Regions from separate parts of the Kitasatospora sp. NPDC085464 genome, predicted to be linked through region 2. Evidence: predicted binding sites of a transcription regulator. Region 2 holds the regulator's gene; the other holds the start of a gene.

Region 1 (6,805 bases), on a different contig from region 2:
GGCCCTGGTCAGTCCGGTCTCGGCGGCCACCTCGGCGCGGGAGCGCGGGCCGCGCGCGATCACCCCGAGCACCAGCGCCAGGTTGGCCCGGCGCATGCCCTGCTGGCTGGCGGGCCCGGTCCGGACACCGTCCGGTTCGTGCATCAGGCTCACCTCGCCCCCTACGACACATCCCGTGGCATCTCGGGTGCAGCGTAACCGGGTTCCGGGGACACCGTCCCGACCAGGCCGGGTCCGGCCGCGGGACGGTCGGCGAGCCGGGTGAAGACCCACCGCTGCATCGCCCAGAAGCGGAACAGCATCGCGATGAAGGTGCCGACCACCATGCCGCTGAGGAAGTCCGCGACCTCCTGGGTGAAGGAGCTGACGAACGGCTCCCGCAGGTCCAGCACGTACCGTGAGATCGCCAGCGGCACGTCGTTGACGCCGATCGCCACCGCGCTGACCAGGAAGAACAGCAGGGCCTCGCGCTGGCGGCCGCCGGCCCGGAAGGCCCAGCGGCGGTTCAGCACGTACGAGACGACGGTGGCGATCACGGTCGCGACGGTCAGCGCGACCACCGGCTTGTGCTGCAGCACGGTGAACTTGAGCTCCAGGTTGATCACCATGGTGAGCACGAAGCAGGTGCCCCCGACCAGCAGGAACTTCACCAGCCGGCGGTGGCGCACCAGGAAGGGGCGCAGCCGGTCCGGCACCCGGGCCAGGGCGCGCTGCGTGGGGGACGGCATCTCCGCAGTCTCGCACGCGGAGATGCCGTCGGCCCCTGGAACCGTCAACCGCGGATCAGGCGGCCGCCACCAGTACCTCGGCCGGCTCCAGCGCCAGCTTCAGCACCTCGCGGACGTCCGACACCGGGTGGACGGTGAGCCGCTCCAGCACCTCGGCCGGGACGTCGTCCAGGTCGGCCTCGTTGCGCTTGGGGATGATCACCGTGGTGACCCCGGCCCGGTCGGCGGCGAGCAGCTTCTGCTTCACCCCGCCGATCGGCAGCACCCGCCCGGTCAGCGACACCTCGCCGGTCATCGCCACGTCGGTGCGCACCTTGCGGCCGGAGAGCAGCGAGGCGAGTGCCGTGGTCATGGTGATGCCGGCGCTCGGCCCGTCCTTGGGGACGGCCCCGGCCGGGACGTGCAGGTGCACGCCGCGGTCGCGCAGCGAGGTGACCGGCAGTTCCAGCTCGGCGCCGCGCGAGCGCAGGAAGGAGAGCGCGATGTGCGCGGACTCCTTCATCACGTCGCCCAGCTGCCCGGTGAGGGTCAGCCCGGTGCCGCCGGTCTCGGCGTCGGCCAGCGAGGCCTCGATGTAGAGGACGTCGCCGCCGGCACCGGTCACCGCGAGGCCGGTGGCCACGCCGGGGACGGCGGTGCGGCGTTCGGCCGGCTCCTGGGCGGACTCCGGCACGTGGTGCGGCCTGCCGATCAGGGCGCGCAGGTCCTCCGCGCCGACCGCGGCCGGCAGCTCGCGCTCGCCCAGCTCGGCCTGCGCGGCGATCTTGCGCAGCACCCGGGCGATCGAGCGCTCCAGGTTCCGGACGCCCGCCTCGCGGGTGTACTCCCCGGCGAGGCGGCGCAGCGCCGTCTCGTCGACGCTGACCTGCTCGCCGCCGAGGCCGGCCTTCTCCAGCTGGCGCGGGAGCAGGTGGTCGCGGGCGATGACGACCTTCTCGTCCTCGGTGTAGCCGTCCAGCCGGACCAGCTCCATCCGGTCGAGCAGCGGCTCGGGGATGGCCTCCAGCACGTTGGCGGTGGCGAGGAAGACGACGTCGGAGAGGTCGAGCTCGACCTCCAGGTAGTGGTCCCGGAAGGTGTGGTTCTGCGCCGGGTCCAGCACCTCCAGCAGGGCGGCGGCCGGGTCCCCCCGGTAGTCGGAGCCGACCTTGTCGATCTCGTCGAGCAGGACGACCGGGTTCATCGAGCCGGCCTCCTTGATCGCCCGCACCAGCCGGCCGGGCAGCGCGCCGACGTAGGTGCGCCGGTGGCCGCGGATCTCGGCCTCGTCCCGGACGCCGCCGAGCGCGACCCGGACGAACGTACGGCCCATGGCGCGGGCCACCGACTCGCCGAGCGAGGTCTTTCCGACCCCGGGAGGCCCGACCAGGGCCAGCACCGCGCCGCCCCGGCGGCCGCCGACCAGCCCGAGCCCCTGGTCGGCCCGGCGCTTGCGGACGGCCAGGTACTCGACGATGCGCTCCTTCACGTCGGCCAGGCCGGCGTGGTCGGCGTCGAGCACCGCGCGGGCGCCGGCGATGTCGTAGGCGTCCTCGGTGCGCTCGTTCCAGGGCAGCTCCAGGACGGTGTCCAGCCAGGTGCGGATCCAGGAGCCCTCGGGCGACTGGTCGGAGGCGCGCTCCAGCTTGTCGACCTCCTTGAGCGCGGCCTCGCGGACGTTCGCCGGGAGGTCGGCGGCCTCGACCCGGGCGCGGTAGTCGCCCTCCTCGTCGGCCGGCTCGCCGTTCAGCTCGGCCAGCTCCTTGCGGACGGCCTCCAGCTGGCGGCGGAGCAGGAACTCCTTCTGCTGCTTGGCCACGCCCTCCTCGACGTCCTTGCGGATGGTGTCGTTGACCTCCTCCTCGGCGAGGTGGTCGCGCAGCAGGGTCAGCGCGTACTCCAGGCGGGCGACCTGGTCGGCCTCCAGGAGCACCTTGAGCTTCTGCTCCGCGGTGGCGAAGGGCGCGTAGCCGATGTTGTCGGCGAGCTCGCCGACGCCCTCGATCTGGGCGACCCGGTCCACGATCTGCCAGGCGCCGCGCTTGCGCAGCCACTGGGTGGACAGCGCCTTGTACTCCTTGACCAGCTCGGCGGCCCGGCCGGCCACCGGGGTGCCCACGGAGGACTCCCGGAACGGGGTGGTCTCCACCCAGAGGGCGGCGCCGGGGCCGGTGGTGCCGACGCCGATCCGGAGCCGGCGCACGGCGCGCACCAGCGCGACCGGCTGGCCGGCGGTGTTCGGGCCGTCGGCCAGCCGGCCGACCTGCTCCACGGCGGCCAGCGTGCCGGCCGCCGCGTACGAGCCGTCCACCCGCGGGACCAGCAGGACCTGCGGCTTGCCGCCGCCGGCGGCCGCGGCGCGGGCGGCCTCGACGGCGGCGCGCACCTCGGTGTCCTTCAGGTCCAGCGGGACCACCATGCCCGGCAGGACGACCTCGTCGTCGAGCGGCAGCACGGGCAGGGTGAGCGGTGTGGACGTCGATGCCATGATCTCTCCCCAGTCAGTGAACTTGAGTCGACCTGACTAAGGCTTGGCGGGGGCCGGATGTTCCCGGGGTCCAGTTCGCCGTGAGCGAACACGATCCGGTCGGGAAGGCGGCGCGGGCGGACCGCGGGCGGGCCGTCAAAAGCGCACCTGGGAAGCGTCCGTCGAATCTGGGGAATTCCTGGACGTGCCGAGGGAGCCCAGCCCCCCGAACCCCGGCGTGTGAACGTCAGCACGCGAACGTCGGCACGTGAATGGCAGCGCGTGAATGGCTGCGCGTGAATGGCTGCGCGTGAATGCCCGCACGTGAATGCCGGTGCGCCGACCCCGGCGCGAACCTCGGCGCGCGAGCCTCAGCGCGCGGTCCGCACGCGCGCCCCGCCGCGCGCGGACGCGGTGCCGACCGTCGCGGTGCGGGACCGGGGCGGGCGCCGTTCGATGCGCCGCAGCCAGCGCCAGAGCGCCACCCCGGTGAGCACCGCCGCCGGGTGCCCCACCGCGGTGACCACGTCCTTGTCGGAGGCGATCTGCTCGGCGATCATCAGCCCGGCGCCGCCCAGCGCGAGCAGCCGCCCGGGCCAGGAGAGCAGCCCGGCCACCGCGCCCAGGCAGGCGAGCACGCCGTAGCTGACCCCGATGTCCAGGTGGTCCATCGCCTCGGGCGCCATCCGCCCGGTCTCCACCGCGAGGATCACCACGCCCTGGGAGAGCAGCGTGGCCGCGACGTGCCCGGCCGCGAAGACCGCCGCCGCCCGGGCCGGCCCGACCGTGCGCTCCAGCGGCGCGAGGGTGAAGGCGAATCCCCACAGGTACGGCATCCACACCTCGCCGGCCACCCAGAACCCGCTCAGGACGAGGGCCCGGACGGGATGCTGGAGCAGGTTGTGGCCGTCCGAGCTGGAGGCCTCCTGCAGGCGCTGCACGAGTTCCGGGTCCGCGAGCCCGGCGAAGGTCGTGGTGGCTCCCACGACGGCGAGGTACCCGAGGGTGAAGGGGTTGCGCCGGGGTGTCGGCACGCGTTCCAGCAGCCACCGCACGACGCCGGTGCGCAGCCCGTGCCGGAGCATCCCGTACGGCGCTCCCGCGGGCGCGCAGCCGTCGGCGTCCCGCCGCAGACCCGCCATGCCGCCTCCCGCTCCGCACCCGTAGCCGCCGGCTCACTCCCCGTGCCCAACGTACCGGCACGCACCGCGGGTTCCGCCCGGACGGGTGTTGTCGTGGCCACGGTACGTCGAGGTTCTGGGAGGCAGCTGGGAAAAGCCCGTGAAGACCGCCGCCTTGGCGGAGTGCCGGATTCCCGACATTGGTCCAGACCTTGTTTCGATTGACGCGTCAGTAGGGCCTCTGACCGGCGACTTGGCGTCAACTCGGCTGCATACGTACCGTTACGCAGTGAAAATTCGCCGGGTAAGGTATCGGCCCGTGCCCACTCGTGCAGTGGGTCAGCGGGCGGCCCGAACAGCCGGCCCACGGGCCGGAAACGTCCGGTCCACCTGCCGGAAAGCATCCGTTGTCCGTACGCTGCGAAGTGCGCGGGAGAAGTGGGCGGCCGACGAATCCGTCCTCGCCTCCCGATCGCGCGACGGGACGGCGGACCCGGCACAGTCCACGACGGAACAAGACTACGAGCGGAGCCCCGCCATCCCCACAGGTGGCCGGCCCGCAGCCCTGGGGGCGGTGGCGTGACCGTGACAGAAATTCAGCAGGACAACGTCAACACCGGCGGCACGGTGAGCAGCCAACGCAGAGTGCTGGTGGTGGAGGACGAGCCGACGATCGCCGAGTCGATCGCGGCCCGACTGGGCGCGGAGGGCTTCAAGGTCGCCGTGGCCCACGACGGCCCCGGCGCGGTCGACGGCTTCCACACCTGGCAGCCGGACCTCGTCGTCCTCGACATCATGCTGCCCGGCTTCGACGGCCTGGAGGTGTGCCGCCGGATCCAGGCGCAGCGCCCGGTGCCGGTGCTGATGCTGACCGCGCGCGACGACGAGACGGACCTGCTGGTCGGCCTCGGCGTCGGCGCGGACGACTACATGACGAAGCCGTTCTCGATGCGCGAACTGGCCGCCCGGGTCAACGTGCTGCTGCGCCGCGTCGAGCGCGCCCAGCAGGCCGCCCGCACGCCCGCGCTCGGCAGCCTGCGCTTCGGCGAGCTGGAGATCGACCACGTGCAGCGCCGGGTCCGGCTGGCCTCGGGCGACGTCCACCTGACGCCGACCGAGTTCGACCTGCTCGCCTGCCTGGCCGCCCAGCCGCGCGCGGTGCTCACCCGCGAGCAGCTGCTGGCCGAGGTCTGGGACTGGACGGACGCGTCCGGCACCCGCACGGTGGACAGCCACGTCAAGGCGCTGCGCCGGAAGATCGGTGCCAGCTGGATCCGCACCGTGCACGGCGTCGGGTACGCCCTGGAAGCCCCGCTCTCCTAGGCCGACCCCGGACGACGGGCCGCCGGGGGGCCCGTGTCCGGACGACGCCTGGCCACCACGCGGGGGACACACGCGGGGACCACAGGGAACCAATGACCTTTCCACAGCAACGCAACGGGGAATCCGACGGCGCGCGGCCGCAGCCGCTGGCCGTCCGTGCCGCCCACCGGGTCTGGGCCGACATCCGGCCGCTCGACCCGGTCCGCTCGATCAAGGGCAAGCTCGCCCTGCTGGTGATCGTCTCCGTGTTCCTGGCCACCGGGATGGTGGTCGTGGCGATCCGGTCCGAGACCCAGATCCGGATCATCATGGTCTTCTCCATGATCGCTTCGCTGCTCTTCATGCAGTTCCTCGCGCACGGGCTGACCGCCCCGCTGCGCGAGATGACGGACGCCGCCCGCGCGATGGCCTCCGGCGACTACAGCCGCCGGGTCGAGGTGAACTCGCGCGACGAGATCGGCGAACTCGCGGCCGCCTTCAACGGGATGGCCGCCGACCTGGAGGCCGCCGACCAGCACCGGCGCGAGCTGGTCGCCAACGTCTCGCACGAGCTGCGCACGCCGATCGCCGCGCTGCGCGCCGTCCTGGAGAACGTGGTCGACGGCGTCGTCCAGCCCAATCCGGCGACGCTGGGGGCGGCTCTGGAGCAGACCGAGCGGCTCGGCCGCCTGGTCACCCACCTGCTCGACCTCTCCAAGATCGACGACGGCGTGGTCGACCTGGACGCGCGCCGCTTCGAGGTGCGCGAGTTCCTGGACGGCGTGCTGCGCGGGGTCACCGTGGACGGCGCGACGGCCGGCGGGGCCTTCTCCCGACGCGGGGACGTCCGGCTGGCCCTGGAGGTCAGCCCGGCCGGCCTGACCGGCGTCGCGGACCCGGAGCGGCTGCACCAGGTGGTCGCCAACCTGGTCGACAACGCCTGCAAGCACTCCCCGCCCGGCGGGACCGTGACGGTGCGCGCGCGGCCCGACGGCGAGGACGGCGCCCTGCTGCTGGAGGTCCAGGACGAGGGCCCGGGCATCCCCCCGGCCGACCGCACCCGGGTCTTCGAGCGGTTCAGCCGCAGCGGCACCGCGACCGCCGCCGGACCGGGCGCGGACGGCGGCACCGGTCTGGGCCTGGCCATCGCCCGCTGGGCGGTGGACCTGCACGGCGGGCGGATCGCGGTCGCCGAGTCGCCGCGCGGC
Region 2 (6,805 bases):
CCGACCGCCGTCACCTGGAGAAGGGCGGCACCATGCGGGTGATCTACGAGGCGGCCGTTCTGTCGGACACGCCGACCGTTGCTTTCGCGGCAGCGGTGACCGAACTCGGCGTCGCCATTCGAGTGTTGCCCGTGCCTTTCACCCGGCTGTTCATCTTCGGCCGAGCAGTTGCCGTGATTCCCGCAGCTCCTGACAACAGCAGTGCGGCCGTCATCGAGGACCCGGCCGTGGTCGACTTCCTGGTGCGGGACTTCGAACTGCACTGGCAACTGGCCGAAGGAGTGAACTGGGCTGCTCTCGTCACGGGAACAGCCGAGCCGGCTGTGCACGAGCGGGTGGGCCGCATGCTCGCCCGTGGGCTCACGCAGCGGGCGATCGCGAGCCGTCTGGGCCTGAGCGAGCGGACGGTCGCCGCCCACATCGCCCGCCTGCGCGAGCTGCACGACGCCGAGACCCTGTTCCAGCTGGGCTGGCAGATGAGGGGCGCCCGTGATGCCTGAGCTCGATCCGCCCCGGGCCCACCGCGCGGCGTCCCGCCGGAGGGGAGTCGACCGGCGGGACGCTTTCGGGGGCGGGGACCGACCGGATCCGGCCTGTGATCGCCCGGTTCGTCAGGGACTGTCCGCACAAGGCCCTGACTTCCCGGCCGAGCAGGATCCACCGGTCGGCGCCTCCTGTTGCTGCGTCGGGCCCGGGTCCTCGGTCGCACCGTCGCGCTGATCCCGGCGACCCCTGACAACGGGGTCGCCGCCGTGGTGGCGGATCCTGCGATGGTGCTGACAGTGCCGATGGGCCTGAGCGAGCGGACGGTCGAGGGTCACACCGCCCGGCTGCGTGAGCGCTGCTCAGCCGGTGGCGGCGCCGGTCGGCCAGTAGCCGGGGACCGGGGGCTGCTGCCGGGGGACGTTGAACTGCTCGCCGGGGGCGGTCCAGAAGCCCTCGCGCAGGGAGAGCGCCATGCCGGCCCAGTCGAGGGCGGTCTCGACCGTGTGGTTGAGGGCCTCCTGCGACCAGGTGTCGTCGAAGACCAGCGGCAGGACGGGGGCGACTTGCTCGATGGTGGCGATCAGCGGGTTGTGGGTGATGGCCTCGTCGACGAGGAGGACGATCGGCTTCCGCAGCGCCGACGCCCAGCCCAGCTCCAGGCTCACGCCGGCCGAGAGCGGCGCTCCCACGTAGGCGAACACCAGGTCCGCGGACTGCAGGGCGCGGAAGTCGGACGGAACGCGGGGCTCCGGGGCGCGGCCGGAGATGGTCCAGGCATCGCTGTGGTGCGCGCTGTACACGGCGGCACCGCTGCGGAGCAGCGTGGTGCGGAGCGTCGTCAGCCGCGTCCGGCTGGCGAGCGTCACCACGCTGTCCGCCGGGCCGGTGAGCCGCATCAGCGGCGCGGCCAGGAACACACGTGCACGCCGGCCCTCGGGGGCCTGGCTGTCGTGGTGACGCAGGTAGGGCTCGGTCATGTCGACTCCGGGGAAAGGCCGATCGGGAGAGTGCGCGTCGGCGATGCGTTGGATGTGGGCTGCTCTGTGCGGTGATGACAGTGGTGAACGACTGGATAATTTGACGGTACATTGGCAAGGTGTGGCGGCTTGCCGGACCATTGGGAGCGAACTGATCGTCCATCGCGGGGCAGCGCCGCGTCCAGGGTTGCCCAGTGTCATCTGGATGCCTGGCAGGGAGATGACGCACAGTCCGCAAGCTGCAGACAGTGGCCTGCCTCTCGCGTAGAACTAGGTCAGCCGTTATCCTGTTCGACGCTTCTAGTGGCGGTTCTCGACAGAGAGAGTGGGGGCGTGACTGACATGCGCCGGTTTGTCCGCAAGGTTGTGCTTTCGTTGGCTGTTGCCGCTGCCGTGGTTGGCGCCGGCTCTCTCACGGATGCTGTCGACTCGCATGGTGCGAGCGCTGTCCGGGCTGCCGTGACCGTCGCGGACGACATTTCCTGGCAGTGAGCTCGGCCATGTGAGCACTCGGTCGCCTGCCGGAGCTCTTGAATAGCCTTACCAATCCTGGCCTGAAATTGGCATGGCGGTCATTCGGCAGGTTCCTGGGACTTTCGGCCGATGACGTAACCGAGTTGGAACAGCGAGTCGACCTTGTAGTCGTCGCGCATCTCGGCAATATGCCTCGCGAGTGTCCGCTCGCTGATCCCCAGGCGTCTTGCGATGACCCGGTGGTTCGTGCCCTCAAGCATCTGGTCAATGATCGTCTGGCGCAGGCGTGACACCACCTGTTGCGGCACCGTGCGGGCGCCCTCGAACTCCAGCGCCCGGCTCCAGCATCGCTCGAACACCTCCTCGGCGAGGTAGTTGACGACTGCCGGGTCGTATATGAAGGCGGCCAGGCTCATGTCATCGACGATCGGGATGACGGCGACCCGTCGATTCATCACGATGAGCCGGTTATAGGGCTCGTCAAGGGTGCGGTACTGGCCGCCGGCTCGGGCAAGCGTGGCCACGTAATCCCTGGTCGGCTGGTGGTACCGCGTGCTGGCATGGTAGATCGTCCGCATCTCCGTGCCACTGCGCAGCGTTTCCAGGTCGTGTTCGATCATTCCGGCGAGCAGTTCCGGAAGCCGCGGCCCCCCGGGCTGGAGTGCCAAAGCCTCCTCCAGTCCGGATTCTCTGAACTGTTCCAGTCTCTGACGAATCAGGGCCTTTCCCTGCACATACTCGATCGACCCTCCGCGCTGCTTCGGGGTGTGGAATTCCCGGGCCAGCTCCTGAAGTTCGGAGGGGAGAGATACGGCGCGAGACAGGAGCTCCAGCGCCTGGCGCTGCCACGAATGACTGAGACTTGTCGAGAGCTGTGTCGGGTCGGCGGCCACGAATATGGACGGGTCATCGCTGTCGGGCACGAGAAGGCCAATCCTGACCAGTTCGTCCCGGGCAGCACCGTCCTGATCGACATTGGAGCCCAACGGCAGCCTGCCGTCTCCTCGGATGACGGCGAGATACAGCTCGCGGGCTTCTGCCGAAAGGACGGTCAAGCCGGCGGCAAGGGGCTGCTCTCGTTCACTCATCCGCGACTCCTTGCCGTCACCTGATACCTGTGTCCCATCAGCACCGACGCTGAATCGACAGCATGCCAGACCTGGTGTGTCCTCTGGAGAGGCTTTGTGACCGCACTCTCTCACCAACGCGTTGCCGCCGGCACCCCCCGAACAGGAGGGGGCCGGCGGCGGTGTCCGGGCGGGCCGTCGGTCAGCGCTTGGGGCGCCAGACGACGAGGGCGCTGGACTGGGGGGTGGGCGGCTGGTACGGGACGAGGTCGCGGCGGTAGGAGGCGTGGACGGCGGCCTCGCGCTGCTGGAGGGCGGTGGCGGCGCCTTCCAGGGAGTCGACCAGTTCTGCGACGCGGGACTGCAGGGCGGTGACCTGGTTCTCCAGCTCGATGATCCGCTTGATGCCCGCCAGGTTGATGCCTTCGTCCTGGGAGAGCCGCTGGACCTCGCGCAGCTGCTGGATGTCGCGGGCCGAGTAGCGGCGGCCGCGGCCGGCGGTGCGGTCTGGGCAGACCAGGCCGAGGCGGTCGTACTGGCGCAGGGTCTGCGGGTGCAGGCCGGACAGTTCGGCGGCCACGGAGATGACGTACACCGGGGTGTCCTCGGTGAGGACGTACGGCGGTGCGGCCGAGGGGGCCCGGCGGGTGCGGCGGGTGCCGTCCCCGGGCAGGCCTTCGCCGACGCCGGGGCCGATCGATCCACCGGGGTTGACCGGGTTGATCGGATTCATCGGGGACATCTGGTCGTCACGCTCCCTTCGCCGCCCGGAAGAGGGCTGCTCGCGGATCGTCGGAGGCGGTGGCCTCGCGGTACTGCTCCAGGGCGTCCAGCGCGTCGCCGCTGACGTGCTGGGGGACCACGACCTCGACGGTGACGAGGAGGTCGCCGCGGGTGCCGTCCTTGCGGGTGGCGCCCTTCCCGCGGGCGCGCATGGTGAGGCCGTTGGCGCTGCCCGGGGGCAGCTTGAGCTTCACGGAGGGCCCGCCGAGGGTGGGTACTTCGATGGTGGCGCCGAGGGCCGCCTCGGGGAAGGTGACCGGGACGGTCACGGTGAGGTTGTCGCCCTTGCGCCCGAAGACCGGGTGCGGGTCGACGTGCACGGTGACGTAGAGGTCGCCGGGCTGGCCGCCGCGTTCGCCCTGGGCGCCCTTGCCCTTGAGCCGGATCCGCTGGTCGGCGTGGACGCCGGCCGGGATGCGGACCTGCATGGTGCGGGCCGAGCTGGCCCGGCCGCTGCCGTGGCAGTCGGTGCACGGGTCGTCGACGATCATGCCCCGGCCGCGGCAGTCCTTGCACGGCTCGGAGAGCGCGAAGGCGCCCTGGCCGCGGCTGACGGTGCCCGCGCCGACGCAGGTGGGACAGACCCGCGGGGTGGTGCCGGACTTGGCGCCGGTGCCGTTGCAGGTGCGGCAGGGGGCCTGGCTGGTCATCCGCAGCGGGACGGTCGCGCCGTCGACCGCCTCCTCGAAGGAGAGGGTCACCTCGGTCTCGACGTCGGCGCCGCGCCGCGGCTGGGCCTGCCGGGTGCCGCCGCCGCGGTTGAACAGGCCGCCGAAGACGTCGCCGAGCCCGCCGCCGGCGGCGCCGCCGCCCTGGCTGCCGCTGAAGAGGTCGCCGAAGTCGAAGCTGTAGCTGCCGGTGCCGCCGGGGCCGCCGCCGGCCCGGAAGCCGCCGTTGGCGAAGAGGCTGCGGGCCTCGTCGTACTCCTTGCGGCGCTTCTCGTCGGAGAGGACGTCGTACGCCTCGGAGATGTCCTTGAACCGCTCCTCGGCCTTGCTGTCACCCTTGTTGGCGTCGGGGTGGAACTCGCGCGCGAGCTTGCGGTAGGTCTTCTTGATCTCGGTGGCGGTGGCGTCCTTGGGCACGCCGAGGACCTTGTAGTAGTCCTTCTCCACGTAGTCCTTACCGCTCACGGCTTGAGCCACCTCCCGAGTCCATCGTCACTGTGCTGTCAACAGCAGCAGAACGCAACGCCGTTGACAGCGCGCTGCGGAGCCGGCCGCCGTACTGGCCGGCGTACGACTCCGCAGCGCACTGGTTGTCAGCTGTCACAGGTTGTCAGCTGTCCGAGCCACCGTCGGACTTGTCCGCGTCGCCCGACTTGGCGTCGGTGTCGGCGGCCGTCTGGCTGCCCGGCTGGGGCTCCGCGACGGCGACCATCGCCGGGCGGATGATCCGCTCGCCGATGCGGTAACCGGGCTGGAGGATCTGGACGCAGGTGTCCTCGGTGACGTCCGAGGAGTAGCTGTGCATCAGCGCCTCGTGCATGGTCGGGTCGAAGGGCTCGCCCTCCTTGCCGAACTGCTGCAGGCCCAGCTTGGCGACGACCGTCTCCAGCGAGTCGGAGACGGACTTGAAGCCGCCGGTGACCTCGCCGTGCTCGCGGGCGCGGCCGATGTCGTCCAGGACCGGGATCAGGGACTCCAGGATGTTGGAGACCGCGATCTCGCGGACGGTCAGCCGGTCGCGCTCGACCCGCTTGCGGTAGTTCTGGTACTCGGCCTGCAGACGCTGCAGGTCGCCGGTGCGCTCGGCCAGTTCGCGCTTGGCGGTGGCGAGCTCCTCCGAGGCGCCCTCGGCGGCACCGGCCGCCGCGGCTTCCTCGGCGGCCTTGATCACGGCCTCCTCGGCGGCGGAGTCGTCGCCGGGCTTGCCGCCCCGCGGCTTGTCCGTCATGCCGACGCACCGCCCTTGGGCTTCTCGTCGTCCACGATCTCGGCGTCGACGACGTCGTCCTCGGCCTTGGCCTGGGCGGAGTCACCGGCACCGGCCGCACCGGCGGTGGCGTCGGCGTTGGCGTACAGCGCCTGGCCGAGCTTCTGCGCGGTGGTGGAGACCTTCTCCGAGGCCTCGCGGATCTTCGCGATGTCCTCGCCCTTCAGGGCCTCCTTGAGCTCGCCGATGGCGGTCTCGACCTCGGTCTTGACGTCGGCCGGGAGCTTGTCGGAGTTGTCCGCGATGAACTTCTCGGTCGAGTAGACGAGCTGCTCGGCGGAGTTGCGGGTCTCGACGGCCTCGCGGCGCTTGTGGTCGTCCTCCGCGTACTGCTCGGCCTCGCGGCGCATGCGGTCGACCTCGTCCTTCGGCAGCGAGGAGCCGCCGGTGACGGTCATCTTCTGCTCCTTGCCGGTGCCGAGGTCCTTCGCGCCGACGTGCATGATGCCGTTGGCGTCGATGTCGAAGGTGACCTCGATCTGCGGCAGGCCGCGCGGCGCCGGCGGCAGGCCGGTCAGCTCGAACATGCCGAGCTTCTTGTTGTACGCGGCGATCTCGCGCTCGCCCTGGTAGACCTGGATCTGCACGGACGGCTGGTTGTCCTCGGCCGTGGTGAAGATCTCGGAGCGCTTGGTCGGGATCGTGGTGTTGCGCTCGATCAGCTTGGTCATGATGCCGCCCTTGGTCTCGATGCCGAGGGACAGCGGGGTGACGTCCAGCAGGAGGACGTCCTTGACCTCGCCCTTGAGGACACCGGCCTGGAGCGCGGCGCCGATGGCGACGACCTCGTCCGGGTTGACGCCCTTGTTGGCGTCCTGGCCGCCGGTCAGCTCCTTGACGAGCTCGGCGACGGCCGGCATGCGGGTCGAGCCGCCGACGAGGACGACGTGGTCGATCTCGGAGAGCGAGATGCCGGCGTCCTTGATGACGTTGTGGAACGGGACCTTGCAGCGCTCCAGCAGGTCCGTGGTCAGCTGCTGGAACTGGGCCCGGGTGAGCTTCTCGTCCAGGTGCAGCGGGCCCTCGGCGGAGGCCGTGATGTACGGCAGGTTGATCGAGGTCTCGGAGGACGAGGACAGCTCG

What was found. The regulator HspR, encoded in region 2, represses chaperone genes until heat shock. The targets are predictions, from matches to a motif close to TTGAGNNNNNNNNNCTCAA.
Region 1: lon (endopeptidase La) is a predicted target of HspR. The motif match lies at 3,218-3,236, and genes of this name have one in related genera.

What each region holds. Positions count from the first base shown of each region.
Region 1 is NZ_JBITTM010000001.1:87,779-94,583, forward strand. Features, by position in the region: gene ACIGG8_RS00385 (ROK family transcriptional regulator) at 1-144, opposite strand, end outside; gene ACIGG8_RS00390 (GtrA family protein) at 162-728, opposite strand; gene lon (endopeptidase La) at 784-3,195, opposite strand; gene ACIGG8_RS00400 (rhomboid-like protein) at 3,546-4,316, opposite strand; gene ACIGG8_RS00405 (response regulator transcription factor) at 4,881-5,618, shown strand; gene ACIGG8_RS00410 (sensor histidine kinase) at 5,711-6,805, shown strand, end outside.
Region 2 is NZ_JBITTM010000049.1:17,810-24,614, forward strand. Features, by position in the region: gene ACIGG8_RS33940 (LuxR C-terminal-related transcriptional regulator) at 1-500, shown strand, start outside; gene ACIGG8_RS33945 (hypothetical protein) at 846-1,463, opposite strand; gene ACIGG8_RS33950 (helix-turn-helix domain-containing protein) at 2,036-3,025, opposite strand; gene ACIGG8_RS33955 (heat shock protein transcriptional repressor HspR) at 3,207-3,746, opposite strand; gene dnaJ (molecular chaperone DnaJ) at 3,754-4,920, opposite strand; gene grpE (nucleotide exchange factor GrpE) at 5,066-5,683, opposite strand; gene dnaK (molecular chaperone DnaK) at 5,680-6,805, opposite strand, start outside.